DNA from 3 places in the Reinekea thalattae genome. Region 3 is predicted to be linked to each of the others. Evidence: predicted binding sites of a transcription regulator. Region 3 holds the regulator's gene; each other region holds the start of a gene.
What was found. The regulator sigma-54, encoded in region 3, starts transcription at its own class of promoters, with help from an activator protein. The targets are predictions, from matches to a motif close to TGGCACNNNNNTTGCTNT.
Positions count from the first base shown of each region.

Region 1: nifH (nitrogenase iron protein) is a predicted target of sigma-54. The motif match lies at 1,517-1,534, and genes of this name have one in related genera.
Region 2: nifE (nitrogenase iron-molybdenum cofactor biosynthesis protein NifE) is a predicted target of sigma-54. The motif match lies at 7,926-7,943, and genes of this name have one in related genera.

Region 1 covers NZ_VKAD01000001.1:67,682-77,554, forward strand. Annotated here, with positions in the region: gene nifD (nitrogenase molybdenum-iron protein alpha chain) at 1-559, opposite strand, end outside; gene nifH (nitrogenase iron protein) at 593-1,471, opposite strand; gene FME95_RS00325 (MATE family efflux transporter) at 1,965-3,332, shown strand; gene FME95_RS00330 (DMT family transporter) at 3,315-4,235, opposite strand; gene FME95_RS00335 (LOG family protein) at 4,455-5,018, shown strand; gene FME95_RS00340 (peroxiredoxin-like family protein) at 5,080-5,610, shown strand; gene FME95_RS00345 (threonine aldolase family protein) at 6,070-7,149, shown strand; gene FME95_RS00350 (alpha/beta fold hydrolase) at 7,177-7,944, opposite strand; gene FME95_RS00355 (YkgJ family cysteine cluster protein) at 8,138-8,401, shown strand; gene FME95_RS00360 (HDOD domain-containing protein) at 8,424-9,260, opposite strand; gene ygfZ (CAF17-like 4Fe-4S cluster assembly/insertion protein YgfZ) at 9,290-9,873, opposite strand, start outside.
Region 2 covers NZ_VKAD01000001.1:55,488-65,360, forward strand. Annotated here, with positions in the region: gene FME95_RS00255 (DUF4962 domain-containing protein) at 1-1,323, opposite strand, end outside; gene FME95_RS00260 (hypothetical protein) at 1,692-1,982, shown strand; gene FME95_RS00265 (hypothetical protein) at 1,975-2,382, shown strand; gene FME95_RS00270 (M20/M25/M40 family metallo-hydrolase) at 2,618-3,844, shown strand; gene FME95_RS00275 (SoxR reducing system RseC family protein) at 3,973-4,443, opposite strand; gene FME95_RS00280 (NifB/NifX family molybdenum-iron cluster-binding protein) at 4,548-5,045, opposite strand; gene nifN (nitrogenase iron-molybdenum cofactor biosynthesis protein NifN) at 5,065-6,462, opposite strand; gene nifE (nitrogenase iron-molybdenum cofactor biosynthesis protein NifE) at 6,464-7,888, opposite strand; gene FME95_RS00295 (hypothetical protein) at 8,260-8,556, opposite strand; gene FME95_RS00300 (NifB/NifX family molybdenum-iron cluster-binding protein) at 8,598-9,278, opposite strand; gene nifT (putative nitrogen fixation protein NifT) at 9,317-9,532, opposite strand; gene nifK (nitrogenase molybdenum-iron protein subunit beta) at 9,608-9,873, opposite strand, start outside.
Region 3 covers NZ_VKAD01000002.1:397,031-406,903, reverse strand. Annotated here, with positions in the region: gene FME95_RS12250 (KpsF/GutQ family sugar-phosphate isomerase) at 1-887, shown strand, start outside; gene lptC (LPS export ABC transporter periplasmic protein LptC) at 888-1,457, shown strand; gene lptA (lipopolysaccharide transport periplasmic protein LptA) at 1,444-1,998, shown strand; gene lptB (LPS export ABC transporter ATP-binding protein) at 1,998-2,723, shown strand; gene FME95_RS12230 (RNA polymerase factor sigma-54) at 2,767-4,275, shown strand; gene hpf (ribosome hibernation-promoting factor, HPF/YfiA family) at 4,530-4,829, shown strand; gene FME95_RS12220 (PTS sugar transporter subunit IIA) at 4,838-5,290, shown strand; gene rapZ (RNase adapter RapZ) at 5,319-6,191, shown strand; gene FME95_RS12210 (HPr family phosphocarrier protein) at 6,188-6,457, shown strand; gene mgtE (magnesium transporter) at 6,494-7,852, shown strand; gene yjgA (ribosome biogenesis factor YjgA) at 7,877-8,404, shown strand; gene FME95_RS12195 (heterodisulfide reductase-related iron-sulfur binding cluster) at 8,423-9,388, opposite strand; gene FME95_RS12190 (GNAT family N-acetyltransferase) at 9,491-9,873, opposite strand, start outside.

The sequences.
Region 1 (9,873 bases), on a different contig from region 3:
ATACACCACGGAAACCTTCACAACGAACCGGCACAATGGTTTTGCCAATTTCTTTGCCTTTGGTTTTTGCAACCGCTTCGATGTCATCACCAATCAAACCGACTGGGCATTCCGATTGAATACTGATGCCCTGTGCTAGCGGGAATAGGGTTTCAATTTCATCGATCATAGTTGACAGCTTTTTATCACCGCCAAAAACAATGTCTCGTTCTTGAAAGTCCGAGGTGAAGTTCATGGTGCCAAAGGCGTTTACACCAGTGGTTCCGGTATAGTAGTTACGGCGTCCGGCGCGTGAATATTGGCCACAACCGACAGGTCCATGAGAAATATGAATCATGTCTTTAATCGGGCCCCAAACCACACCTTTAGAACCGGCGTAGGCACAGCCACGAGCAGTCATTACACCAGGCAATGATTTTCGGTTTGACGTAACACAACTTTTAGTTGCTTCCGTATCGTTAGATGCCAGGTGCTTGGTGCGGTCTTTTTTCGCTTTAGCGGGATAGACCTCAAGCACTTCTTCGATCAACGAATCGGTGACGGATTTGTCTATTGTCATAACAGACTCCTGTTAAATTAAGTTGATCGAAAATTAAGCCGTTGCTTCTTCTGCAACCTGACCAATAATGGATTCGTCTTCAACATCCATGATGCCGAATTCCATCAATAGGTCTTCGAGTTCATCCATGGTGCAAGGGTTAGGAACCACAAACAGTTCGTTGGCCATAACTTTTTGCGCCAATGCACGATACTCGTCTGCTTGGTTACATTTAGGGTTGTACTCAATAACCGTCATGCGACGAATTTCGGCCTGCTGTACAACGTTGTCGCGTGGCACAAAGTGAATCATCTGTGTACCGATTTTTGCCGCTAAGGCTTCAATCAATTCATCTTCACGGTCACACTTACGTGAGTTACAAATAAGCCCAGCTAGGCGAACGCTGCCGGTTGCTGCGTACTTACAAATCCCTTTCGAGATGTTGTTCGCCGCATACATTGCCATCATTTCACCGGATACCACGATGTAGATTTCTTGTGCTTTGTTTTCACGAATAGGCATAGCGAAACCACCACACACAACGTCACCTAATACGTCATAGAAAACGAAGTCTAAATCTTCTTCGTAAGCACCTTCTTCTTCTAAAAAGTTAATGGCGGTAATAACACCACGACCAGCACAGCCAACACCTGGCTCAGGACCACCAGACTCTACACAACGAACGCCGCCGTAACCGACTTTGAGTACATCTTCTAATTCGATGTCTTCAACTGAGCCTGCTTCTGCAGCCATTTCCATAATGGAGTTTTGCGCTTTTGCGTGTAGGATCAAACGTGTTGAGTCGGCTTTTGGGTCGCAGCCGATAATCATGACGTTCTTGCCTGCTTCAGCCAGCGCTGCTACTAAGTTTTGCGTCGTGGTTGACTTACCGATACCACCTTTGCCGTAAATTGCACATTGACGAATAGCCATAATATTTTGTCTCCGATTGTTCGAATGACGGTTCCCTATAGCTCTATTGCGAATATTGAGCCAAGCTTCAAATAGGCTGTCAGCCCAATAACGGCGGTGACTTGTGGTTGTTTTCTGGTTTTAAAAAAGGCGATTGTCTGCTGTTAATGTGGGTTTTTGTTGGGTTACTAACAAAAGTAATGCGGTTGTATTCACTAGTGAAATTACTCATTTAGCGGTAATATTACCGAGTGAGTAGCAATAACTAATGAATGCTTGGCTGAACGCTGAAGTGCGGTTTCGATCCATAGACATAACGATTTTTACTAATAGCTGAATCAGCCAGTCGTTGCATAAAAAATATAAAAACAACAAAACGATAAAACCAGCAAAGTTGTAAAACCAATAATCAAAGTAACATCAGCTGGCTGCGGCCTATGAGCAATATAATCTCTGTTGCAGTGTATTTTTATTCGCTCGCCAAGTGCCACTGAGTACAACAATAAGAATGAGCATGGCAAAACCTAAACTCTATTTTTCCAGAACCAGCTTTCTGCAAAATGCGTCGTTGGCATGGCCGATGACATGCAACTCTTTATTGATGCAGTCAGTCACGATTATCGACCTATTATTGATCGCGCCGCTGGGCGAAGTATCGATTGCCGCCTTTGGTATTGCAGGCGCGATTATTTCTTTTGTTATCGGCATTCAGGCGGCTATTGCTAATGGCTCTCAGTTGGTCTTGTCGCGGGCTGCCGGTGCAGGTGACCAACGTAAAGTTGGCTTGGCCGTTGCCGCAGGCTGGATTTGTAATTTAAGTTTTTCCAGTACGGCGTTGTTGGCGCTATTAACGGGTGGCTCGGCTGTGGTTGCGCGCATTGCAGGCAACGATGCCGTGGCAGACGAAGCGTTAGCCTATATTTTGGTGTCGCTTATTCTGCTGCTTTTTGCTTCGGCTTCGAGCGTCATGGTGTCTTATTTTAACGCCAACAAAAAAACGCGCATTCCGATGTACGGCTTTATGATTGAAATCCCCACCAATGTGTTAGCAAGCTTTGTGTTTATTAATGGCTTATTGGGCATGCCAAAGCTTGGCTTAGCTGGAGCCGCCTTAGGCAGTGTCATCGCTATCGTGATTCGGTTTGTCTACTTGGCTTATCGGCTTTACCGAGAAAAACGGCAGGGCTTTGTGAGTGGCTTTAGTGTGGTGAATCGTTTGGCGGTGGTGGAGCACGTTAAAGAAGTTGTACCTATTGTGTCTAACTTTATTGTTTTGTTGGTTGGCTTATTGCTGTTTCAGGTGATTTTTGCCCAGCTGCCTTTGCCTTCTTATGCAGCGATCACATTAGTGCTGCCGTGGATTAAAATTGGTTCTATGTTTGCCAATACTTGGGCGCAGGCCAGTACCATTATGGTGAGTCAATCGTTAGGCAAAAAGGATTATCTATCGATTCCGCCGTTTGTTTATCAGTCGTTGTTTGTCACTCGGGTGATTTCATTATTTATAGCATTGGGATTCTTTTTCTTGAGTGTCTCGATGCCGATGATTTACCCCAACTTATCGCCACAAACCTTATCGGCGTTGGCGATTATCGCGCCGATCTATATTTTGTTGCCGCTGTTTAGAACCAATAATATGTTTTGTGGCAATATGATCCGAGCGATGGGCGATAGCTACATGATTGTGCGCATCAACCTATTAACTCAGTGGGTGATCTGCATTCCACTCTGTGCTTTGCTGGTGTATTTGCAAGCACCGTTGTTTTTGGTTTTTGGTGTGATTCTGTTCGACGAAATGATCAAGCTTTACTCGTTCCGCATGACCTTAGAGCGTCGGCTAAATAGCTACGCCGACGAGCCTACATTAGTGCCAGATAATTAACGCCGCACCAATGACCAAAAGAGTTGCGCCAAGCCAAGCGCCAAGGGCAGGGCGCTGTCCTGTGGTTAGCCATAAGGCTGGCAAGACGAGTACCGGCACCACTGCCGAAAGGGTTGTGACAATGCCGATATGAGCGTTGCCTATTCCCCAAACTAACAGGCTCATGCCAATCACCATACCTAACGTCGCCATGAGAGCCAAACCTAGGTAATCGATCAGTGGGATTTGCCAAAAGGCTGGTCGAGGTGTTGTCTCTTTGCGGCGTTTTATAGCTGGCAGATAAAACAGCACATAAGCCACGAGCAGAGCAACAGATGCGGTTGCAACCCTTAGAGTCGCAACTGCAATGGCATCAACACCAGCCAGTAATGCTGGCTTACTTAGCAGAGCACCAACGGCTTGCCCGAGTGCGCCACCTAACGCCAGCATAATACCAACGCTGAGCCGACCTTTGGTTTGTTCCCAATGATGAGGGTTATCCTGTTTGCCAAATAGGATGGCAATGATGACACCGCTAAGTACTAGGCTGCATGCAAACAGCTGCAATAAAGAAAGTTGTTCGTTGAGAAAAAGCCAGCCTAGTAAGATCGACATTGGCGCGTTCATGGTGAACAGCACACCCGCACGTCTTGGCCCTAAACGATGCACTGCGCTAAATAAAAAGGTATCGCCAAGAAAAATCCCCACAATACCGGAAAGAATAATGGCGCTGCTGTGTTGCCAAAGTAGGGCATCGAAGCGATTACTGGCAAGGCAGATGGCGACTAAAATAACCCCGGCAATGGTGATCCTAAAGGTATTGAAGCGAATGGTACCAAAGCGGCCAATAATGCGTGGCGCGAGCAAGCTCGACAGCGTCCAGCAGATGGCGGCACCTAAGCCAGAGAGTTCCGCGAATGGCATGGCTGTTCCTTGTAATCGCGTCAAAAAAGACGCGCATCTTATCTTGCAGTCGTTACACCATCAAGCGCTGATTTAGCCTCGCTGTACAGGCTGTATTTGTCTGCACGGAAGCTAAGTGGCAGCTTGGTTAACGCAATACAAAAGCGGTTATCCTGACGCAAGTTAAATGATTTAATAGCCTTGGTGAGCATTCTATTAACAGACATTGAGAGTGAGTGAATGATGAAAGTCGCTATTTACTGTGGTTCGGCCTCTGGTGAGGACGTGAGTTACCAGCAACAAACGACGGCGCTTGGGACATTTTTGGCCAAGCAAGGGTTCGATCTAGTTTACGGTGGTGGCGATGTTGGTCTAATGGGTACCATCGCTGATGCATTTTTAGCCAGTGACGCAAATGTTTATGGCGTGATGCCTGAGCACCTAGCAGAAAAAGAATTAGCACATAAAGGCTTAACTGAACTTACCGTTGTGGCAGATATGCACGAGCGAAAAGCGGCGATGGCTGATATGGCTGATGCCTTCATTGCGTTGCCTGGAGGGGCGGGCACGCTGGAAGAAATTTTTGAAGTTTGGACCTGGGCGCAGTTAGGGTTACATAAAAAGCCCTGCGCATTTTTTAATATCAATAACTATTACGAACCGTTGTTTCGAATGATCGAGCAAATGGTCAGCGCCGGTTTTACAAAACCAATCTATGAACAGATGTTGATTAAAACCAACGACGCCCAAACCTTGGTGACAGAGCTTAAGGCTTATCAACCCCCAACCATTAAGTGGAGCTAGGAACTTTATTGGGTTTTGTTTTGTCCGAAGCTGACATCGATTTATTGAACGAGGACATGTAATGCAACAGAAACTTGCCGCTGGTGCGGTTTTTCCAAATATAGAGGTCGCTTTGTTAGGCGGCGGTCATACTTCGCTTGCGCAGGCAACAAAGCCTTACGATTGGCGTTTGGTGGTTGTTTATCGTGGTAAGCATTGCCCAAAATGTACGGGTTATCTTAAAACGCTAAATGAACTATTGCCTGAATTTCATGCTCAGAATGTTGATGTCATTGCCGTCTCTTCCGATACGCAGGAAAAAGCAGCAGCGCACATGGAGGTAATTGAACCAACATTCCCAGTGGCGTATGGCTTAACCATTGAGCAAATGCAGAGTTTAGGTTTGTATATTTCTAACCCACGCTCAGCGGCAGAAACCGATGCGCCGTTTGCCGAGCCAGGTTTATTTGTGATTAATGCTGATGGCCAAGTACAGCTGGTGGATATTTCTAATGCGCCGTTTTTACGCCCTGATTTGGCAGGCTTGGCTGCAGGCATTGCCTTTATTCGTAAACCAGAAAGCAATTACCCAATACGCGGCACCTATGTTTGAGTTGGCACTTCGAAGCAACTTAAACTCTTAACTAAGTCGCCAGCGATTCAAATATTGCAGGCAAAAAAAAGCGCTCTCAGGAATATCCTGAGAGCGCGAATGCTCGATACGCAAATCACAGTGTTCATCGCAAAGCTAATTACGAGGGGTAATTCGCTTTGCGATAATTCTTTATAGCGAAGGCTATGCCAATTATTCTAAGCTACTGATTTAAAAGAGTTTTAGCTTTAGGTGTTGCAAATCTTGAATGCAAGGTCACGTTCTTCGCACCAGTTATGCGCGATGATTTGTGATGATGATCGTAATTGGTGCCGCTCAATCGGTGATCGATTGAGGTTGGCTTAGGGTGGCAGTTTAAAGCCGTGCAACTTAAAGTAACCCTTAAAGCAATTCTTAACCTAATCACAGTAACTTAGACCGCAGTAACTTAGATCACCGTAACTTAAGGGAGCATTGAACGTGTATTTTGGCAGTGACAATCAGGCAGGCGCTTCAGAGGTTATTTTACAGGCGCTGGTTGCAGCGAATCAGGGCAATAGCGCCGCTTATGGCGATGATGACTGGAGCCTAAAAGCAACGCAGCTTATTCAGCAGATTTTTGAAATAGAAGCAGAGGTGTTTTTTGTCTCAACCGGCACAGCAGCAAACTGTTTAGCGTTAGCCTGCATGGCATCACCTTGGCAAACTATTTTGTGTCATGGACAAGCGCATATCATTAATGATGAATTGACTGCTCCAGAATTTTTTACTCAGGGTGCTCGCCTTATCGGCCTAGATGCGAAACAGGCTAAACTGTCGGCAGCTTCGCTAGCAAATCACTTGCAGCAGGGCGCCGCTCATCCTCCTCACAATGCTGAGCCAGGGGTGCTGTCGTTGACCCAACAGAACGAATCGGGGCAAATTTATTCGATTGATGAGATTAAAGCGCTGACTGAATTGGCTCATCAGCATGGCTTGACTGTTCATATGGACGGCGCTCGGTTTGCTAATGCAGTGGCGTCGCTAGGCTGTAAACCTGCCGACATCAGTTGGAAGGCCGGAGTCGATGTTTTATGTTTAGGCGCGACTAAAAACGGTGCCTTAGCAGCAGAAGCGGTGGTGTTTTTCAATAAAGAATTGGCGAAAAATTTTGTTGCTCAACGAAAACGTTCAGGACATTTGATTTCGAAAAGTCGATTTTTGGGCGTTCAATTTTGTGCATGGTTAGAAAATAATCACTGGCTGGAGCTGGCTCAGCATGCCAATGCGATGGCCGCAGAGCTTGAGCAAGCATTGGCTAAGTTACCATCGCTGAGAACCATTTGGCCGGTGCAAGGAAACGAGTTGTTTATGGTGATGCCAAAAAAATTAGCGCAACAGGCGCGAATAATGGGTGCTGTTTTTTATGGCTGGCCAACAAATTTATTGCCTGAGACATTTCAGCTGAGTGAAGAGGAAGAGGCGGTGCGTTTTGTTTGTTCGTTCAACTCGACATCCGAGCAGATTACCGAGTTGGTGACTTGTTTTCATCAGGCCGCCGAAAAGACAGCCAAGGTTTAACCGTTCAATTATTAAACGTGAGCGCGCTTAGGTGCTCTGTGCTAAAAAGTCGCTTAATATTTTTAAGAAAGCAGCGGGTTTTTCGGCATGCGGCCAATGGCCCGCACCTTCGATAATTTTAGCTTGAGCGTTTGGAAATAGACTGAGAATTAATTCTCGGTCTTGTTCGCTAATATAATGGCTGTTCATACCTTTAATAAATAGCGTTGGCTGGTCGTAGGTTTGGCTGCTGGTTGGTGCATCGGCGACGGCTTGATATTTCTCTTCTAGGGTTTTGAAATTAAATCGCCAAGCGAGTTGCCCTTCTTTTTTGTAGAGGCTTTTTAATAAAAACTGCCTAACACCTGTATCTGTAACGAGATGCGCAATAGCATCATCGACGGACTTACGATCTTTCATTTGCGACAGGTCGGTCTCGTGAAGCGCTTTAAAAATTGCCTGATGGTGTTTTGGATACTCTTTTGGTGAGATGTCGACTACGACCAGTTTTTCCATCACACCAGGATGAGCATTGAGCGCCATCTGCATTGCTACCTTACCGCCCATCGAATGGCCGAGTAGGTTGTAATGTTGGATGTTATTGTCGCTAATCCACTGATTAATAATGCTGGCGAGATTTTCAAGTTCAGGTTCTTCTAACCAGTCCGATCGGCCATGATTAGGGAGGTCGATAAGGTGGACTCGATACTGTTCACTTAAGGCACGGCCGACGGTGCGCCAATTATCACCTGCACCAAATAAACCGTGTAAAAAAATAATATCCGGGCCATTGCCGAGCGTTTCTGTATGTAACATGGGTATCGAATCCAACAGAGTGAGCGGCGCAGTTTAACGAGCCAGTTTGACAAAATCTAGCATAACGATTGTCACTCGTAACACCCCTTGGCCAGACTGGGCTATAATGGCTGCCAGTCAATCAGCCGGTTATTTTACCAACCATTAGTCAATCAGCCTTGAGAACGCCAGCCTGATAAACAGAGTCTAAAAGATGGAATGTCGCGAACAATGTGGCGCTTGCTGTATAGCACCGTCAATCAATAAACCCTTTTATGGAATGCCGCACGGCAAGCCCGCAGGTGTTGCCTGTATTCATTTAGATCGTCAAATGAGGTGTCAGTTGTTTGCAGATCCAAGGCGGCCAAAAGTCTGCGCGCAATTTGTGCCAGAAGTTGATTTTTGTGGTGAATCAAAAGAGCAGGCGTTAGTTATTATGCTAACAATGGAAGGCATCGAGGCTGAATCATTTAAATAAAAGATGGTCGGCGAAATGAAACTTACATTCGCCAAGAGCTTTGCTCATTCACTTTATCGGCCAACTCTTCCCACAAAATATCTTCTTTATCGTCAGGTAAACCGAAAGTTTTAAACATCGGTACGGTTTGCCAATCGACATTACCCCAGCCCATATTTTTGTGTCGAGCGTTAACTAGGTTCGCCAGTGTAATGATGCCAGCGTAATCCGGCTTTTCGATTTTACGGTCGATTTTTCGGTACAGCTTTGGCACTTGAGTTAGGTTCTCAGTAAAATCCCAGCGCTCTAAAATAGCAGTCCCTAATGGGCCGTGAATGCGGTCAATAACTCGACCGAGTACGCCATTGTGATCGATGAGTTCTGATTTCATTTCAGCATAGGTCAATACCGGTAGGGCACCAATACGATGGACTAAGCCTGCCAGCATGGCTTCATCAGGCGGAATAGACTTGGTATGAATCGCCAAAACTGATGCCCATGAAGATACCTGTGTGATGAGCAGCCAGAGTTCGCGCATGCGCATTTCTACCATCTTGTTATTGGCCTTGAACATCTGCTCCATTGCCAAACCAATAGCCAGGTTAGATGAATAAGTAATGCCTAATCGGCTGATCGCCATCGGTAAGTCTTTGACATCTTGAGCCGCTCTAAACAGCGGGCTGTTGACGATCTGAATAAGACGAGCAGATAAGGCGGGGTCACCACTAATGGCTTCATTGAGCTGGAACACAGTTGAGGTTTTGTTTTCCGCGATCTCTTTAACTTGCATGGCAACTTCAGGCAGGCTAGGTAATTTAATCTGATCTTTTTTTAATAATTTAACGAGATCATCTAAAACTGTGTCTACTATATCGCTCATGTTGCTGCCTGAAATTTAAGTTATGGTTTTTAGTCTAGCAATGTTACGGCAACTCGTCGTTCATTATCGGCATAGAGTTGCTCTAGATTTCTATCGGATAATACGGCTAAGGCGATAGTTTGATCAGCGTCGATCGTTTCTTGAACAATAGTGCCAGCGACGCCTGCTTCAGTATAAATATCGGCATCTGTTTTATTTTCTATAGTCGGCCAGCTAATTCGGTACAGATGTTTTCTGGATTGACCTTTAAAATGTAATCGCGCCACCACTTCTTGACCGGTATAGCAGCCCTTTTTGTAGGAGATACCGTCTAAGTCGTCGAGGCTAAAGTTTTGAGGAATAAATCGCTCAACCTGATCACTGTTCAGCCATAAAACCTGCTGATAAATGTCTTGTTGTTGCCACCAAAGGCTGGCTTGTAAATTGAGCGTTGCGAGCTGCTCGCTATGGTTTTCGACAGCAATGATGATACGTTCATCGGGTAGTTGAGCTTGGAAGAGAGCTTTTATTTCACCAAGACTAGAGTCATCAGTACTGGCGTGACCAATAAGTTTGAATTGCTCGCTGTTGTCGGTCATGGTGGTGCCGCGAAAAAAAGGAATGTATTTTTTTA
Region 2 (9,873 bases), on a different contig from region 3:
AAATGGGCTGCACTTGTAAACCATGTGCACGTGCTCATCACGTTTAGTCATGTTGCTGTGGAACGCCGCCCAACCGGTAATTGGGAACACTTTCAATAATGGCTCGTCTGAAGGTGCAACTTCGGCCATGTCGTTCCATAGATAATCAAAACGCAAATCGTCGTAACCAAAATCCCACCAACCGTAGTTGTAGAACTTGGTGTGTGCTTCGGTATCGCGGTTTTTCAATTGGTTGTAGTACCAAATGTATTCTGGCTTATTATTAACACCGGCGTAATGCTTAATGTTGTACGCCAGTTTTAAACCAGGGAAGTCACCAATAGAAGATTGGTCACAGAAGCTCGCACGTTTAGAGTGAACCGGCATGCAGTAAAGCGGGAAGTCGCCAGTGTTTTTGTAAAACTCTTTATTAAACATGTTAATGCTGGTGTAGCTTTTGATCAGGTCGAAGGCTTCACCTAAAAACGCCATTTGGGTGTTCCAGTAATCTGGACCTTCCGCCCAAGCGCCATCGGTACCGCCCCAAGGTGGGTAATGCACCGCGTAGTATTCAATAGAGTATTCCATGTATTGACGAGCTTTCGGGTACTCGTTGTAAAGTGCAATACAGGTAGGCACAACCGCCGAAGAAATAGAGCGTACGCCATGGCTGTTAAGCGGGTTAGCCAGTAAGTCAACGGTGACTTCTAGGTGGTGCATGATCTCTTCTAAACGAACAACCAATGCGTCTTTGATTGTTTTGCGCTCAGCATCGTTTAGGTGCTCGTATAGCCAGTCGTAACCCCAAGCCATAGCAGCAATTACACGGAACGCCGCCTCATCGTTATAGGCACGAGAGGTCACACCTTCAGGGTCGTAAGAGGCAAGCTTTAATGTCCAAGCTTTAGCCTTAGCAATAATTTCAGCATCGTCTAGCAAAATACCAGCAATAGACAGGTTGCGAGTCGCGTTAAACGCCATTTGGCACTGAACGTACATTTTACGCCAGTAAGGACGCCACAACGAAGCCTTGCCAACCGTTTCTTCTGGGTAAGCTTCTGGCTCGTCGTAAGGCTCAGTATCTAAAAACTTATTGGTCGAATTGCTCATAAACGCATCGAACTTACAGTGCGATGGGTCTTTTTTAACCGCCGCGCGGAAATCCTCAAGGTCTTTGTTCTGTACCAAAAGGCGAGGGTGCGCAGTGCTTAGGTTATCTAGGAAAGACAGGTCGACTTCGGTTTGTTGTACCTTAACTGGCATAACATCCAAAAGGTTACCGGCAGACTTATCGTTTTCGAGCTTGATCTTTTTTATCGCGTCAAAAGACTTGTCATTAGACATTTAAGGCCTCGGTTGATGGGTTATTGTTGATTGATGATTAACTAAAAACGCGCAGATAATACAATAAAGGGCCCATCCTACTAAAGAGTAGGGTCAATAAAGCTGTAATTTTATAACCAAAAAGACCAGTGAAGGCTCTAAATAAAGCGATTGAGTCATGATCAGTAAAGCCTTTTGTCAGGTGACAAATATAAAATCGATAGGTGGTGGTTAAAAAATGATCGTTTTTCGGCGGCAATGCAATCGTTGCTATCGGAAATCATGGGTTGCTTAAAATGAACCGCTGTTATCGGGTGTGTTTTAACGTAGTTCACATTTATCCATAGAGAGGCTACTTATAATATCCTCACTAACAAGGAGAGGTATTTATGGGGGCCATGTACTATACGGCGTTGGTTGTTGAATTACTCGTGCTATTGTGTTTTGAGTTTGGTTACGGTGTTGAATATATAGGCTTAATCATTTTTCTTCATTTGGGGATTCTGCTGTCATTAGCGGGGTTTTTATACCCAAAAACTCAGAACAAACTATGGGCCTATATCGCTATGGTTGGTTTTGCGTTTTTTGTGCCTGTCGGTCTGCTTGGTATGATTGCCATGCGAAATAAAATAGATAAGTATGAAAAAGAAGCCTTTCTGGAGAGTCTTGAGAATGAATGATGCAAAAAAAGCGATAGAGCCGAAAAAAGTATATTTGTATGCAAAGTCGCACCTTACTAGCTCGATGATTATCGGCTTGGGGTTTGTTGTTATAGGGTTTTTTGTTGAGGCGACGAGTCTGGGTTTTGGTATTTTGATTATAGCTCTCGGTCTATTAAGGGGCCGATTGGAAGTAGTAAGGCTATATGACTCCCATAGTGAAATTAAAATAGCCCCGGTAGGTGCTCGTTGGTTTATTAAAGACAGCAGTATTACTGGTGTGAAAGAAACACCTAAGTTATTAATATTAACGGTTGCTCAGGGCGATAAAGCCGTAGTACGTAAAATACCGATTAAAATATTCTCAGAAGAGGATCAAAAATCGTTAATAGAGCATTATATGTCATTGGCGGCCAGTTAAGCCTGTTACTGTTTTAAGCGTTTTTATATTTCTTATAATGCCGAGCTTAGCTCGGCATTTTTTATGGCTAGGCTCAGTAAAGAGATGATTGATAACCCAATAGCTTTAGTATTCAGTAAAGGGCATTTATGCCCGTCTTTAAAATGCTTATACTGCAGGTCAATTGGCCAACCCAATTACCTATTGGTCGGAGCCTTCACCCAAGAATCCGTTAAAAATATAAAGAGATGTACACATGAGTCTAGATAAAGACAGCAAGCAAGATCAGCCTTGGCAACAGCCAATGCCTGAAAGCCAGTTCGAGCTAATGAAAAAAGTATTGGCAGCGCCTTCTCCAGTGAGTTTTGAAGCCGCAATGAGCTACGGTGTGATTAAACCAGAATTCGAAAGCTTTATGCCTAAGGGCTGGGCTGTACATCAGTTTAAAGCCAATGCTGGCTTAGTATTCGACTCTCACCCAGGTCGTGACGATCTGGTTAGCGTGATGATTGTCGGCCATGCCGATAAAATCCGTATGCAGGTTCGTAAAATTGATAAAGACGGTAAGGTCTGGATTAATACCGACTCGTTTTTACCAACAACACTGATTGGTCATGAAGTTAAAGTTTTTTGTCACGACCCAGATAAGGTCGGTGCCTATAAAGTGATCGAAGGCGCAACGGTAGAAGCTCTTGGCGCGATTCATTTTTCAACACCAGCGCAACGTGCTGGCGACCAAGGCATTAAGGCTGAGCAAATTTATCTAGAATTGCATACGCATGGTGAAGACCGCCAAGCACAGGTCGAAGCGTTAGGTTTACGCGCGGGTGACCCAATTATTTTAGACCGTCCGATTAAACCGGGCGTCAGCCCAGATACGTTTTACGGCGCTTACTTAGATAACGGCTTAGGCTGTTTTTCGGTGATCGAAGTGGCGCGTCTATTGGCGAAAGAGTCGTTAGAAAACGTCCGCGTTTTGTACACCATTGCTACGCATGAAGAGATTGGCCGCTTTGGTTCAACACAATTGGTTGGCGAGCTCAAGCCAGACGTACTGATCGCAACCGATGTTAATCACGATTATGAAGCTGCGCCAGGTATTGGTAGTCGCAACATGAACCCGTTAAAAATGGGTGCAGGTTTTACCATTGGTCGAGGCTCAGTTGTTTCTGAATATTTGGTACAAGCATTAGAAAAAGTTTGTAACGCGCAAGAGATTCCATATCAGTTGGATTTCTCGGGCCGCGATATGGGTACCGATGGTATGGCTGGCGTATTGGCTGCAGTGGACAGCGCTGCAATTACTGTCGGATATCCTATTCGTAATATGCACACCGCATCAGAGTCGGCGCACACAGGCGATTTAATTGCTTCTATTCACGCCTTGGCGGGTTTGCTACGACACTTCAATGGCTTGAACGACGGCAAAGGCATTCAACGCGATGACCTTAAAAATGGTCACATCCGTTTAGATCAAGCTTAAGCTACTGCACTGTTTGGTTTGCAAGTAAGTTAGCTGATAAAAAACTGGCTAGTAGCAAAAGGGCGTTCTTTGATAGAACGCTCTTTTTTTGTTGCCGTTATTTTTATTTTTTAATCCATTGTTGTTAGCTAATGCGGTTGTATGGTTGTTGCAGCCAAGAGTTTATGTGTGTGCTTTGCAAGGTAATGGCGGCTAATGCTAAAGCCTAGAGCCAGCGGTATTAGGCCATTAAAAATTAGGCGATAAAAAATACCGCTGTTTGGGGTGAGTACATCGGTGATCAGCGTTGCGCTCAGTAGCAACGATAGTGTCGGTAAAAATAACAGTGCGATGTATCGCAGCAAGGCTTGATCTTCGCAGTGTAGGTTTACTTCGTTACCAATATTATCGCAACTTTGTTCAACGTCTGTTGGTGTATTTTGATTCGCTTGAAGGTGTTCGTTGCGTGGCAGTTGAATGGCCTGTTTCGGTTCCATGGGTTGCCATAAAATTGCGCAGCCTTGTTTTTGTGCGCAGTTAGCACAGCCGCCAGAACGAGTGGCGGTGAGTTCAATCTGGTTGGCGCTCTGTGCATTTATTCGTGCTTTGATCGTTGCCATCAGGGTTCCTTAACTGCAAGTTTTAACTTTTTAACCTTAAGCTCTTAACTATTAACTTTTAATTCTTAATTCTTAATTTTCTATTTCTATTAAGGGTTTAACTTTTAATCCCACTCTTCATCGAGTAGGTCGAGCATCTTTTCTCGTGTCAATGGTTGAGCTTTAACGTTGGCGGTTTTGCTGAGGTTTGGTTTTAACCAAGGGGCTTGACCGTTTTTTTCATCGCTGATTAATTGTGTGAGTAAGGATTTTATCGGACTTTTCTCGGCGACGATGACTGGCTGTACTTGCAGCTTCAATAATTTTTTTACTGCCGATGGACCGATAGCATTGGCATAAACGGCGTTGCAATCGGCTAACGATTCGATCCTAGAAAGCAGTTTGTTTTGGTCATGCTTTCTTTGTGTTGCGCCGTATTCAATAATTTTTTGTAGTTGCCACTGTTGATCAAGCAAAGCAAAAATTAAAAAGTGGCTAGCGGTGCCAAAATGTTCGTCGACAGTTAAACGATCGCTAGTCGCCATTGCAACTTTGGCAGAAATACTGGACTCATCAATCGGCTGAACCAGTTGCAAAGCTCGGTCGGGTTGCTGTATTTCCATGGATTACCTCATCATTCTATTAGGCGCGCTGGGTTGCGATATAGCGGCAGTTTTCCGGCTCGTTCAGCGTCACCTGTTCTGGCCCAAAGCGGTAAGGGCTGTAAAATGCCGCTACTTCAGGTTGATGGCTGGCCAGCAACAGGTTGCCCAGTTGGTTGAGCAGCGAGCAAGCACCCTGATAACCCATTTGTAATTGCTGGTTGCTACCAAAGCGGTCGTGGCTAGGCAAGCCGGCACGCAGCACAGGCCGTTGTTGTTCAAAAAACTCGGCGCAGTGGCTGTTGCCAATAATCAGTTGGCATTGTTCGATGGTGCTGTCTAAATCGGAATGGTCACCAACGATAATCTGTTCTGCAAAGCTCGATTGCAGTAACGCGCTGGCCGTCGCAGTAACACCGATCGTCAGCTTTAAACCTGCTTCATGCAGTAGCGCATCGAAGCCGAGTAGTAAATCCGACTCTAACGCTGCCGCTGCATGGCTAGAAGAAAGTACGAAGTGAGTATCCAGCAGGCTATCTTGCAAGCGCTGACGTGCGCGATAAAGGCGCGGTGGTACCTCTCTGTTAGCGACTAAACTCAGTTGCTCGATAAACGCATCGGTCGCATCAAGCCCCATTAGGTGGCCAAATTTAAAGCAGGGAATGGCAAAGTTGTGTTCTAGCCAAGTGCCGGTTTTAAACAGGCTTTCGCCGATGACAAAGGTGGCGGCACTTTTATGCATGCTGGCAATGTCGGCAATACTACAACCGCCGGTACTGGTTGCGCTGTAGTCTTCGGTTTCTAGGTGGCCGTCGAGCGAGGTTGCAAGATCGGGTACAAAAATACCGCTTAGCCCAAAGCTTTCGACATAGTCTTTAACCAGTTCAATATCGGCACAGGTCATGGCGCTGCTGCAAAGCACATTAATTTGTTTGTCGATCACTTCATCTCGCGTAGCTGATTTATTGAGTTCTTTGACATAGGCATCGACAGTTTCGGAAAAGCCAGATTGCAATGAGCCAATGAAATCAGGTGTTGAAACCGGTATGACCTTAGTTTCTTTAAAGTCAGGATAGCGTTGATAAAACTCTTGCACGTTACGCTCTAAGTCGCAGCCTTGCAGTTCGGTTAATCCGGTAGACATCAGGGTAATGGCCTCTGGCTGGTGTTTTTCACACAGTAAGGCGAGAGCCTCGATAACGTTATCGTCAGCCCCCATGACGGCTGCGATTTGGTCAACCGCGGTGTTTTGAATCGGCATCGGTTCACGAAAATGTTGAATTAAAAACACCTTGGCAAAGGCGCCGCAACCTTGGGAGCCGTGCATCAACGGAATACAGTTAGCAATGCCCATGCTAGCTAAGCTAGCACCGGTTGCTTGGCTGGTTTTGAGTGGTCGATCCGTTAAGGGGCTCTTATTGCGAGTTAGTTGGCTCATGCTAGCGCGCTCCTATATCAGATGTTTTTTTCAGTGAACTGTTCAGTGCAGCGGCTTGCCAAGGTGGGCTCTTTTTCGCTAACGACCAGACTGGGCTTTCTAACGTCCGGCACAGCTCTTGCGCTAAGGTCAACATGCCCCGATAACCGGCATAGGCGTGGTGACGCTCTTGGTTAATATCTAGGAACGGCAATTTGGCTTTTACAGCGGTATACATGTTGCGCCCGCCAGCAATAAGAATGTCAGCGTTGTTACTGCGCGCTACGTTGAGCAAGTTGGTTGCGCCACCGTTTTCGAGCATGTGAGCGTCATCACCCATTAAACTTTTGATGCGAGCCTTGTCGGCTTCGGTTGATTTTTTAGTGCCAGTTGCAATGACTTCAATGCCCAGCTCGGTTAGTGCGCTGACCACCGACCATGATTTAACACCGCCGGTATAAAGCAGCGCCTTTTTACCTTGTAGCCGTTCTTTGTAAGGCTGAAGTTGTTGGCGAATGCTGGTTTCTTCGCGTTCGATAAGTTGTTCTGTTTGCTCGCTTAGGGTGTCATCGTGCATCAGTGTCGCAAATTGACGCAGCGCGTTGCTGGTGTCTTCAATGCCATAAAAGCTGCCTTCGAACCACGGAATATTCCAGCCTTCATTAAGCTTGCGAGCAACATTGATTTGCGCTCGTGAGCACACCACCATGGCGGCATCGGCACGATGCATGGTTTGGATTTCGTGAAATTGTGTATCGCCTGCTAAACAGCAAAGCAAGCGGTAGCCAAGTTCGGCAAACAGTGGCGCAACGTGCCAATACTCACCGGCGATGTTGTATTCGCCAATCAGTACAATGTCGTGAACGCGTTGTTCAGGGCGATGCAGCATTGCAGGTTTGGCAGGAGGCTCGCCGGTGCCGACCACTTTTTCGACCATAACTTCACCGGCAATTCGATTACCAAGATTTTTACTGCCATAAAAACCGGCCGCGTCGATACAGATAACAGGGCGGTGCCAGGTTTCACTCGCCAAGGTGCAGATCGCTTCGACATCGTTACCTTCCAACGCAGGGACACAGGTTAAATAAACAAAAACTGCTGGTGGATTGTATTGCTCAATGACTTGTTTGATGGAATGCAAAAGCCGTTTTTCGGCTCGCCCCATAATGACATCCTGTTCGTTCAGATCGGTAGTAAAGCCGTGGCGAAACAAATTTTCGCCGTGTGCACGAGTACCGCGATTGTTCCAGCTGTTGCCAGCGCAAGCGATAGGGCCGTGTACGATGTGAGCGACATTGGCGATCGGCAGTAATGAAATTTGCGCACCATCAAAGCTGCAACCGCCTGCGGTATTCCCAGGAGTAGGCCGTGCGCAACCCGATTTTTCGCCACTGTTATGATCACAGGCGGGTTCGTCCATTAATTCTCTTATTTCACTTTGCTTCATCGCGGTTTACTCACATAAAGGACAGTCAATTATCTGAACTGCAAACTGCCTGCCATATCTAAGTCATTGATATTTAAGGGTTGTTTATTGTTGGGTATGCGACAATGGGATACTTTTGTTGGTGCTGTGTTGCGGCAAGGTGATAGCGGCTTAGTGCTGGATATAGAGGTATGGCTAAAAAGAAAGTGAATAATAAAAAGAAGATGAATAAAAAGGCCACTGCATCATTGCTGCGTTAGTATCACAATGCTGTCGATGGTCAGTGGCAAACGGAGGAATTGATAACTAAACATGCCTATGCTCAGCCTGAGCAGAATCAAACTAGCTATTTGATTCATTTAACTTTCAGGTGTGTTTAATCTTTCGGTTTCTTAATCTTCAGGTTCAATGACTGCGATGACTAAACCAACAGCATTTTCTGGCTCGCGAGTCAGGCTGGCGCAGCCTAGACTGGCAGCGATTAGGTGCAGTTGAACCGAGTCGGTTTCCATGTAGGGTTCTTTTGCGCCCATGTCATCTTCGCTGCATAAAATAAAACGGAATTGCGGCCAGTCTTGTTTCAGTTGGCGCAGACTTTCATCATTTGCGCCATACTCATTGAGTTGGTTAACAATATCGTTGATGGCGTCGCTGGTGAGCGTTTGAGTCACAATAGCTTCAGCTTGCATAGTGTTTTCCTTTCAGTCGTCGCGGTTAGCGCTTTTTTCATCTATTTAGCGGTTGATCTATTTTCGCTTTGGGCGTCGAGTATTTTTTTAATCCAGGGTGGTGGTGAGCCTGCCAACATTTGGCAGATACGGTTTAAAAATTCTTCGGCAGCGACAGGCGTTGATTGTTTAATTGGGTGGACATCAGCGTTAGTGACTTTTGCCGCCGCAGGGCCGCCGATCGATAAGGTGGTTAAAATTTGGCAGTCGTGCAGTAAACCGGTGATGTAATCGGTTCGGTTCATACCGCTTTCTTGAGTGTCTACCGCTCTAACTTCACTGAGCCGAAAGTGCTCGGCGTTTGCTTCATAAACTAAAATTCGTAAGCACGAACCAAAATGTCCGTCGATCATTTGGTCATTATTTGAGGTGACGGCTATACGTAATACTGGCCCGCTTAATGGCGTGGTATCGTCAATGGTGGGAGCTTGCATGGCCGATAATGACTCGCTGGTTAGCACCGCAAACGCATGATTGGATTGGCTGCGCTCAATCTCTGCATTAATACCAGAGACAAAGTGGTAAAAGTTTTTTGGACTAAAGGTGCGTAACTTTTTTTCACTCAAAGGCTCGCCAACTTCTGCGATTAGGCTGTTAACAAAAGTCTGTAACGAAAGTTGAGGCAGCGCTTTAGCAGCAAGGCCAAGACGTAAGGCTAGCGAATTTTGAATGGTTTGAGTCATTAAATGCCCTCCTATAAGAAGTTGCGATTATTGTGTCGTTAAGCTCGTCGCGCCCGCAGAGTGATCGGCAACTTGGGTTGCTCAGACAGGGGTTCAATGTAATAACGACTGCCATCGGCCAGTTCGAATTCTCCGCCCCAACGATCGGCTTCGTTAAATTCAATGGCGGTGACGGTTTCTTCTAAATCTTTTTTTGCGATGTATAGCGTTAGGTTACCGCTCTCGGCTTCTTTTCGAATCATGACATTTGGCATGAGGATTCCTTAGTGTGTCTTCGGTAAAGATGAGAGAGAGAGTGAGCCTCTCTCTCATCGATCAGTGCCGAACGATTAACGGACCAAGTCGAATGACAAGTCTGTTTTACCCAGCAGCATGGCGTCGGTATCGAGTTTTTCTAATACCGCATTGACCAGCGTTGTTAACATCATCATGGCACCTTCGTAACAAAGAGTGGTGTTGCGATGTAGATGGTGGCGGTCAAAAATAGGGAAACCTAAGCGAATCAATGGCACTTCAAATTCATCGCCTTTGGCTTTGGTGTCCGCCTGAATGAACTTGGCGTAAGAGTTGCCAATCATAAAGTCTGGTTTGTTGG
Region 3 (9,873 bases):
AACTCGATGACCAATTCGAGCTGGCTTGCGATCTAGTTATTAACTGCAAAGGCCGCGTTATTGTTACCGGCATGGGTAAGTCTGGACACATCAGTAATAAAATAGCGGCAACACTTGCCAGTACTGGCACACCCGCATTTTTTGTTCATCCAGGAGAAGCCAGTCACGGCGATATGGGCATGATTACCGGCGACGATGTCGTGATTGCACTGTCTAATTCTGGTGAAGTACCCGAGTTAGTCGCGCTACTGCCATTAATCAAGCGGCTAGGCGCCAAACTGATCGGCTTTTCTGGCAACCCAAACAGCACACTGGCGACATCCTCTGATGCTCACCTCTATTGCGGCGTTGAACAAGAAGCCTGCCCTTTAAACCTAGCACCAACTTCATCGACCACTGCAGCCCTAGTGATGGGCGATGCCTTGGCGATAGCATTACTCGAAATGCGCGGTTTCACTGCTGAGCAATTTGCATTTTCTCATCCGGGCGGTAGCCTAGGACGCAAACTGCTGTTAAAGGTTGCCGACATTATGCACGCTGACGAACGCATACCTGTAGTAAGCCCTGAAACCTCGGTATTTGATGCCTTACTTGAAATGACTCATAAGAGCCTTGGCATGGTGACGGTTCAAGATCAAGGCAAGCTAATGGGCGTATTCACTGACGGCGACCTTAGACGCGCTATCGACAAAGATATCGACTTTAAAAACACCGCCATAAAAGACGTTATGCACAAAACGCCAGCAACGATAGGTGTTGACCAACTGGCCACCCAAGCATTGTTTACCATGGAATCGAAAAAGATCACCTCCTTGGTGGTGATGCAAGACAAGCATGTCGCTGGCGTCGTCCACATGCACGACATTCTCAAAGCAGGAGTTGCTTAAATGCCTCGCCTGCAACGTCATCACCTACTTCTAGCAACGGCCATTGTTGTCGGTGCTGGTTTTGCGTGGCTTGCAGGCAAGGATAAAGAATCCACTACCGACACCGCTTTCGAACTACCCGAACAAACACCCAATATCTACATGACAGATATGAAATTGACTCGCTATAACAGCGCTGGCGAAGCCTTGGTTTATATCGAGTCAACAGATGTTGCAATTTATCAAGAGTTAGGCGAAACACTGTTAAATCAACCGGATATCACCATTCTAAATAACGACCGGAATGACTGGAAAATTACAGCCAACCGCGCCGTTTTGTATGATAATGACGACGTTGAATTCTTTATCGATGTGACGATGGTCGAACAGACTGAACGCCTTGCAACCAGCATTGTCAGCGACTATGTCAAAGCAACGCAAAGCGGCCAGTGGGTAGAAACGGATTTACCCGTTGAAATCCGCCAAGGCAATAGTCGCAGCAATGCTATCGGTATGACTGCAGATTTGAGTGACGCAAACCCAATCATCAACCTGATCGATGAGGTGACTTTTTATTATGAGCCTAACTAGGTCTCACACATCATTGCGTAATCGCCGTTTGCTTTACTGCGCAATGGCCCTTTGCTACGGACTGCTCAGCGCTACCGCACTGGCATTACCCGAAGACCGAGAGCTGCCCATCACCGGTAAAGCCGATAGCAATAGCTTTGACATCAACACTGGGATCAGCATTCTGACTGGCAATGTCGTTATCACCCAAGGCAACTTAGAGATTCTTGCCGATCAGGTGGTGATAGAAACAGACCCAGACACCAACGAATTAAGCTACATCAAAGCCACTGGCACCCCTGCAATCTTTACCGATATACCACAGCTCGGTAGTGACATGGTGGAAGTTAATGGCAACCAGGTTGAGTTTTTTCCTGCAACCGACATCATCATTACCCTTGGCGAGGCTCGCATTACTCAGTCGGGTAATGAAGCACGCGGTGAACAGATTGAATATCAGGCAGCCACAGGCCAAGTCACGATCCAATCGGCTCGCTCGCTATCTGGTAATCAGGACGATGAACAGGCCGAGCTATTACTGTTACCGGGAAGCACTGAATAATGGCCTTACTCGAAGCTCGTAACCTAGCCAAAAGCTATAAAAAGCGCCCCGTTGTGGTTGATGTCAGCATTGAAGTAGAAGCCGCTCAAATTGTTGGCTTACTCGGCCCTAATGGTGCCGGTAAGACTACCTGTTTTTATATGATCGTTGGTCTCGTGACTCTCGACCAAGGCACCGTGACCATCGATGGTCAAGCCATTTCAAAATTACCTATGCATGCTCGAGCCAAAAAAGGCATTGGTTATTTACCACAAGACGCGTCCATCTTTAGAAAGCTGTCTGTTGAAAACAATATTTTATCGGTATTGGAAACACGTAAGGACTTAACCAAGCAACAACAAAAGGAACAATTAGAAAGCCTATTAAATGAATTCAACGTCACCCATATTCGCAAGAGCCTAGGAATGGCACTGTCAGGTGGTGAGCGCAGGCGAGTTGAAATTGCACGTGCACTGGCGACTGAGCCAAAAGTTCTTTTATTGGATGAACCCTTTGCGGGTGTTGATCCAATTTCGGTCGGTGATATCAAAGAAATCATCTACCACTTACAGAAACGCGGTATCGCCGTACTGATTACCGATCACAATGTTCGAGAAACCTTAGACATTTGTGAAAAAGCCTATATCGTCGGCAATGGTCACATCATTGCTGAAGGGACTGCTGAAGAAGTGCTCAGTAATAGGACGGTACGCGAGGTATACTTAGGTGATAATTTCACACTGTAAATAGGCATGGCCACGGCCTGCAATGAATGAGTAAAAAGCCAGTATGAAGACGTCTTTACAGATAAAAATGGGCCAACAGCTGACCATGACACCTCAGCTGCAACAGGCCATTAAATTATTGCAACTCTCGACACTAGACTTGCAACAAGAAATCCAGCAGGCGTTGGATACCAACCCTATGCTGGAAGTAAAAGAAGACGAAGTCGCTTCCGCCAATGATGTCGCCAATCAAAACGCATCAAATGAACAAAGCCATTCAGAACCTGCCGAAAAAGCCAACGAAGCACCAGATCAATCAACACAAGAACTTTCGGTGCAAGAAACCATTCCTGACGAACTGGCTGTCGACAGCTCTTGGGACGATATCTATACCCATACGCCGACCAGTCATGGTATTGCTTCTGCCGACGATGATTACAATCTCGAAAACATCTACGGCTCGACAGACTCATTAATCGATCATCTTAATTGGCAACTTAACCTCACTCCGATGTCGGATAAAGACCGCATCATAGCCGAAGCCATCTTAGAAAGCGTCGACGAAAAGGGTTACCTTTCTACCGGTATTGAAGATATTTTTGAAGGCTTACAAGAAGGCCTTTCCAGTGAAGAAGACCCACTTGATACCGACGAAGTTGACGCCGTCCTGCACCGCTTACAACAGTTTGATCCACCGGGTGTCTGTGCTGCGAACTTGGCCGACTGTTTAGCAATTCAATTAAAGCAGTTACCTGCTGAAACGCCTTATCGTGATGTTGCCATTAAAGTCGTTGAAAACCATATCGAGCTATTAGGCACCAAAGACTTTGCACAACTCATGCGTAAACTGCGAATTAAAGAAGCAGAGCTTAGAGAAGTCTTTTTACTGATTCAAACGCTTAACCCACACCCAGGTGCGTCTGTTGAATCCAGTAAATCTGAATATGTCATTCCGGATGTTATTGTCTCGAAAGATATAGAAAACAATCGTTGGTTGGTCGAGCTGAATCCAGAAATTGCGCCAAAACTCAAGGTCAACTCGTCTTACGCCTCAATGGTCAAGCGAGCCGATAACTCAACCGACAACACCTACTTAAAAGATCACTTACAAGAAGCCAAGTGGTTTATTAAGAGCTTGCAAAGTCGAAACGAAACCTTACTAAAGGTCGCAACCACCATTGTTGAGCATCAACGTAACTTCTTAGAGTACGGCGACGAAGCTATGAAACCTCTGGTGTTGCACGACATTGCCGAAGCGGTCGGCATGCACGAATCAACCATTTCTCGTGTCACTACACAAAAATACATGCATACGCCTCGTGGCCTGTATGAGTTGAAGTATTTCTTCAGTAGCCACGTCAGCACCGACTCTGGCGGTGAATGTTCAAGTACTGCGATTCGAGCACTGATTAAAAAATTAATTGCCGCTGAAAACCCACGTAAGCCTTTAAGCGATTCAAAAATCGCTACCTTACTGGGCGAGCAAGGTATCCAAGTGGCGCGGCGCACCATTGCTAAATACCGCGAAGCAATGAACATTCCTCCGTCAAACGAACGTAAGAGTTTAATTTAAATGCAAAAATAATGGCTATATCGCTTGATGTTTTCTAACGCAACAGCAATATTTATAGGTAGGTCCTGTTAAACGAAGAAGTCAGTAAGTTATCGCTGACATCTCACTTCTAACAAATACAGTTGTATAACGGCTAATAGCATCAGTTGTTAGTCGAATGGGTCTCTTACTCAGTAAGCGATCTACATGGCACATCTAACAGGTCACTGACCCGTTAAGAGCCTGCCAAAACTGCAATAATAAAGGAGCAGCCTATGCAAGTTAATATTAGCGGACACCACGTCGAAGTTACTGAATCTCTACATAACTACGTTTCAAGCAAACTAGATAAATTGGAACGTCACTTCGACCAGATGGGTAATATTCAAATAACGCTAAGTGTTGAAAAAGAAAGACAAAAGGCCGAAGCATCCATTAACGTAAAAGGAGGCCAAGTACACGCTGATGCTGTTCACGATGACCTCTACGCCGCGATCGATCTACTCAACGACAAACTAGATCGGCAACTCATTAAGCGCAAAGAAAAAAACATTGCGCACAAACAGGGAAATTAACTGCTTAAATGATTCAACTGAGTCAAATACTGAGCGCCGAACAAACCTATATGGAAAGTTTTGGCGCCAGTAAAAAACGCATCCTCCAAACCATCGCCGAGCGTCTATCTTCGACGCTCGACGGCGTTTCAGAACTCGATCTTTTTGATCAATTAATTGCGCGTGAGCGATTAGGCAGTACAGGAATTGGTTCTGGCTTTGCTGTGCCTCACTGTCGTTTAGAAGGCCTTACCTCACCGGTTGCGGCTCTGATAAAAATACCTGAGGCTGTCGATTTTGATTCTATCGACAAACAGCAGGTAGACCTTATCTTCGCTTTAGTGGTGCCTGTTGAAGCCACCGATGATCACCTTCAACTGCTGGCCAGTGTGGTCGAGCAAGTTAGCAATCCTGAAGCCTTGGCTAATATTAAAAGCAGCCAAACACCTCTAGACTTATACAATCACTTTATTGGAAACTAACCTCACCAGTAACCGATTGGGCAATCACATGACGTCGACAGACTTTCGTTTGATCTTAATCAGCGGTCGTTCAGGCTCGGGCAAATCTACCGTGCTCAACAGCCTAGAAGACGCCGGTTATAACTGTATTGATAACCTACCGCCAGCGCTTTTACCGGAACTCATCAACTGGATGTCGAGCAATCCAAACAGCCGCAAAGCCGCGGTCTGTATTGATGCACGTAATTCCACCGACAGCATCAGTACTCTACCGGCGATACTGCAAAACATCAGCAGCTCCGTTGCAGTGGAAGTGGTGTTTTTAGATGCTGACGACTCTATTTTATTACAGCGCTTCAGTGCTACTCGGCGTAAACACCCACTGACAGATCAGTCACACTCTTTAGCCGAAGCGATTGAGAGCGAGACCAAACTTCTCGGACCTATCGCCAGCTGTTGTAATTTACGTATTGATACCAGTGCGCTATCGGTGCAAGACTTACGTTTGCAGATCAAGCAGCAACTGATTGAAAAGCCGACCGGCCTAGCCTTGCAATTTATGAGCTTCGGCTTTAAACACGGGCTTCCGAAAGATACCGATTTAGTCTTTGATGTACGCTGCCTGCCAAACCCCTATTGGGATAAGAACTTGCGCCAGTTCACCGGCAAAGACCAACCCATTCAGGCATTCTTAGAAAAAGAAGCCTCAGTGAATTTAATGTATCAAGATATTTTTAATTACATGCAGCGTTGGTTACCGGAGTACGAAAAAAACCAGCGCAGCTATCTGACTGTAGCCATTGGCTGTACCGGCGGTCAGCATCGATCAGTCTATTTAGCCGAGCGGCTGTTTGCAGCCTTCCAAACAGACTACGCATCGATCCAGATTAGACACCGAGATTTAGGGCAGGACACCGATTGATTGAGCAAACCATTACCATCATTAATAAATTGGGATTACACGCTCGCGCGGCTGCAAAGCTGGTCAATACTGCCAGCCAGTTTGAAAGCCAAATACACATCAGTAAAGGCGCTCGTCAAGCTGACGCCAAGAGCATTATGTCGATCATGATGTTAGCAGCAACCCAAGGCACCGAAATTGTTTGCACATTAGAAGGCAGCGACGAAATTGAAGCCTGGCAACAGGTTTCGGCGTTAATTAATAATCGATTCGATGAAGACGAATAGTCGCCACTGAATATCACTCAAGGACAGTAACCCTTCATGCACTCTGGTTCTAACGACGCAATCTTTGACCAGTATCGATCGCTAATTTATAAAGCCATCGATAGCGGCGATTTCACGGCTATCGAAACCCTGTTTAACCACAACCTATCGACCGTTGATCTTGCTCACTTACTTGAGTCGACACCCTCAAAAACACGGATTCTACTGTGGAGCTTCATCAGCGAAGACAATCAAGGTGATGTCCTAACTCACTTAAATGACGACATCCAGCAAGCCCTATTAGGCAAGATGTCAGCCGAAGAGATTGTCGAGACGATTCAGAATATTGAAAGCGATGATCTTGCAGACATGCTGCAACATATATCGCCAGACGTCTCAGATCGGGTTCTGCAACTGCTGCCAATCCAAGAACGTGCTCAGGTCGAAGGCCTACTCGCCTACCCTGAAGACACCGCCGGCGGCTTAATGAATACCGATTTAATCATGGTGCGTGCCGATGTTAACGTTGAAACGGTGTTGCGCTATTTACGCAAACTGTCCTTGCCAGAATCTTTAGACCGAGTTTGGGTCACTGACCGAAACCTCAATTACCAAGGCTCTTTAGCCATCACTCAATTGCTGACCAATCGCCCTGATGAATTAGTGAGCAATATAATGTCCAGCGACATCAAGGGCATTGACGCATACGCCGACGAAGAAGAAGTAGCGCAGGTATTTGAACGTCACGATCTAGTCTCAGCACCGGTTATCAACGCTGAAGGCATTCTCATTGGCCGCATTACCATCGATGACGTGGTCGATGTTATCCGAGAGAACGCCGATCACAACATGCTCAGCATGGCCGGTCTTGATGAAGAGGGTGATATCTTTGCGCCAGTCGTCAAAAGTAGCCGTGAACGTGCGGTTTGGCTCGGCATTAACATGGCAACCGCCTTTATTGCTGCAGCTGTGATGAGTCGATTTGAAACCTCGATAGCACAGATTGTCGCACTGGCAGTGCTGAGTCCTGTTGTGGCCAGCATGGGCGGTATCGCTGGCAGCCAAACACTGACGCTTATAATTCGCGGCATGGCCACCGGCCATATAACACGCGGTAATTTACGCTGGATGCTACTTCGTGAGCTAGGAGTTGGTTTGCTCAATGGCGGCCTGTGGGCATTGGTGATTGGCGCTATTACCGTCGGTTGGTATCACAGCGTTTCATTGGCTTTGGTCATCGCTGCGGCAATCTTGGTAAACATCTGCTTAGCCGTTCTTTCAGGAACCTTGCTGCCGTTTGTCTTAAAATCCGCTAACATTGACCCTGCACTTTCCGGTAGCGTTATTTTAACCACACTCACCGATGTATTTGGTTTTTTGACCTTTTTGGGTCTAGCAACCGCATTTTTACTCTAAAGATAAGCCCTAGGTAACCAATTTATGACAGATTCCACGCCCGATAACGATGACATTATTTGGGTCAGTAAGACCGAAATTAAAAAAGACATGCATAAATTGCAGCAAATGGGCGAGCAACTTTTACGTGTTAAAGCCTCTGAGCTTGCGTCTTTTCCATTAAATGATGAAATGTTTGCCGCGATTGAAGAAAGTAAGCGCATTAAAAGTAATGAAGCGATGCGTCGACATCTGCAATACATCGGTAAGCTGATGAGAAACTTGGATATCGAAGCTATCCAACTCTGCCTCGATAAACTCGACCCTTCGTCAGACTATTATCAACGCATTCAAAACCAGGCTGAATTATGGCGCTATAAGCTATTAACGTCGACGGACGCCTTAGGTCAATGGATCGATCAGCATCCAGAAACTGATCGGCAACAATTGCGAGCGCTGATCCGCTCGGCCCAAAAAGAACAAAGTGACGACTTTTCTAGCCAAGATCAGATCAAAGCGGGTAAAAACACCAAAAAGATTCTACAGCTGGTAAAAGAAACGCTTTTAGCCTGATCCAACTGACCAGAGCGCTCAGCTTGAGCTGCTCTGGCGGCCTTGCGAGCATCGATCCAATATTTCAAACAGAGAATAAAAGGTCAGTTCGCCATAGCGACTTAAGCTAATTTCACACATACGATTGTTAGAAATACCGTAAGCACAGGTATCGATCTGGAAAGGTAAGTAAGCCAGCGCATGCTGAGCTCGCTCTGGCTGAGTAAAGGCTTGATCCCCAACGCTACCACAGCAATCAATACCATCCGGCTCAACCCAATCGGGTGTTAATTTATCAACCACTCGATAAAAGCTCGATTCAACGCCTAGCTGGCGTGTGGCACAGCTGACAAATACCGCAACACGCTGTATCTCCGGTGTAATATCTAATCGATCCAGTAAAAACTTATCAATAAACTCTGAGCTTTCGTAAAGGTGAATACCGCGTGCACGCGCTTGAGCCATTAGGGCTTCGCTACATGCGCTGGTATCGGCTAATACCGGATAACGACCTGCACTGGAAACTTCCCATAGGGTTGAAATTAATTCTTCTTGCATCTGATCAGCAGCATCAGCCAACCCTTTATGTCTAAGATAAGCACCACAGCACAAGCCGCGAGTGGGTTGTGGATAAACCACATTCAGATTGGCTTTATTTAATACGCTTTGCACGGCGTTAGGAATATTCACTCGATCATCATTAAGTGCCGAACCGAACGATTGACTGACACAAGAAGGCCAATACACAACCGTGCTTTCTTTTGTTAGACGGATTAATTCATTACGTGCATAAACCGGGCGCGAAGCGGCTGGCAGTGTCGACAACCAAACCGGGGTTCGACCTTTGGTTAACTGACGCAAGCGACGAGAAAAGGCTTCGCAACGCTCAGCACCAAATAAACGCTGGAATGCAACGCCAATATTTAGAAGACCACGGAACCAACTGGCCAAGTTTGCAAAATGGCGCACATAAAGCTTACCGATCTTCTGTTTAATAGGATTCACTGCTGCACCTTTTAACTACTAGCCACTCACCACACACAACTAACTGCGCGGGCCATCGTAAAATACCGTCTCAAGAGATCGTTCGAAACATCAACAAGCCATTTAAGCGGCCTGATGAGTCATTTCAATATGTAAAATATCGTCTTCTAAATAGGTTGAACCAACCGTTTGAAAACCAAACTGCTGATAAAAACGCACCAAATAGTGCTGTGCGCTAATGGTAATAGGGAAACCAGAAAACAGAGTCCGGCACTGTTTTACTGCTTCAGCCATGAGACGCTGACCAACCTTTTGATCTCGATAATCAATATGGCAACAGACTCGCCCTACTGAGCAAGCACCACTATAGGATACATCCGGCATCAATAACCGAGCGACGGCAACCAATTTACCATCCTGATAACCCAATAGATGCCAAGCAGAGATGTCCTTACCGTCTAAGTCCTGATAAGGGCAATTCTGCTCTACCGAGAACACAGCTAGGC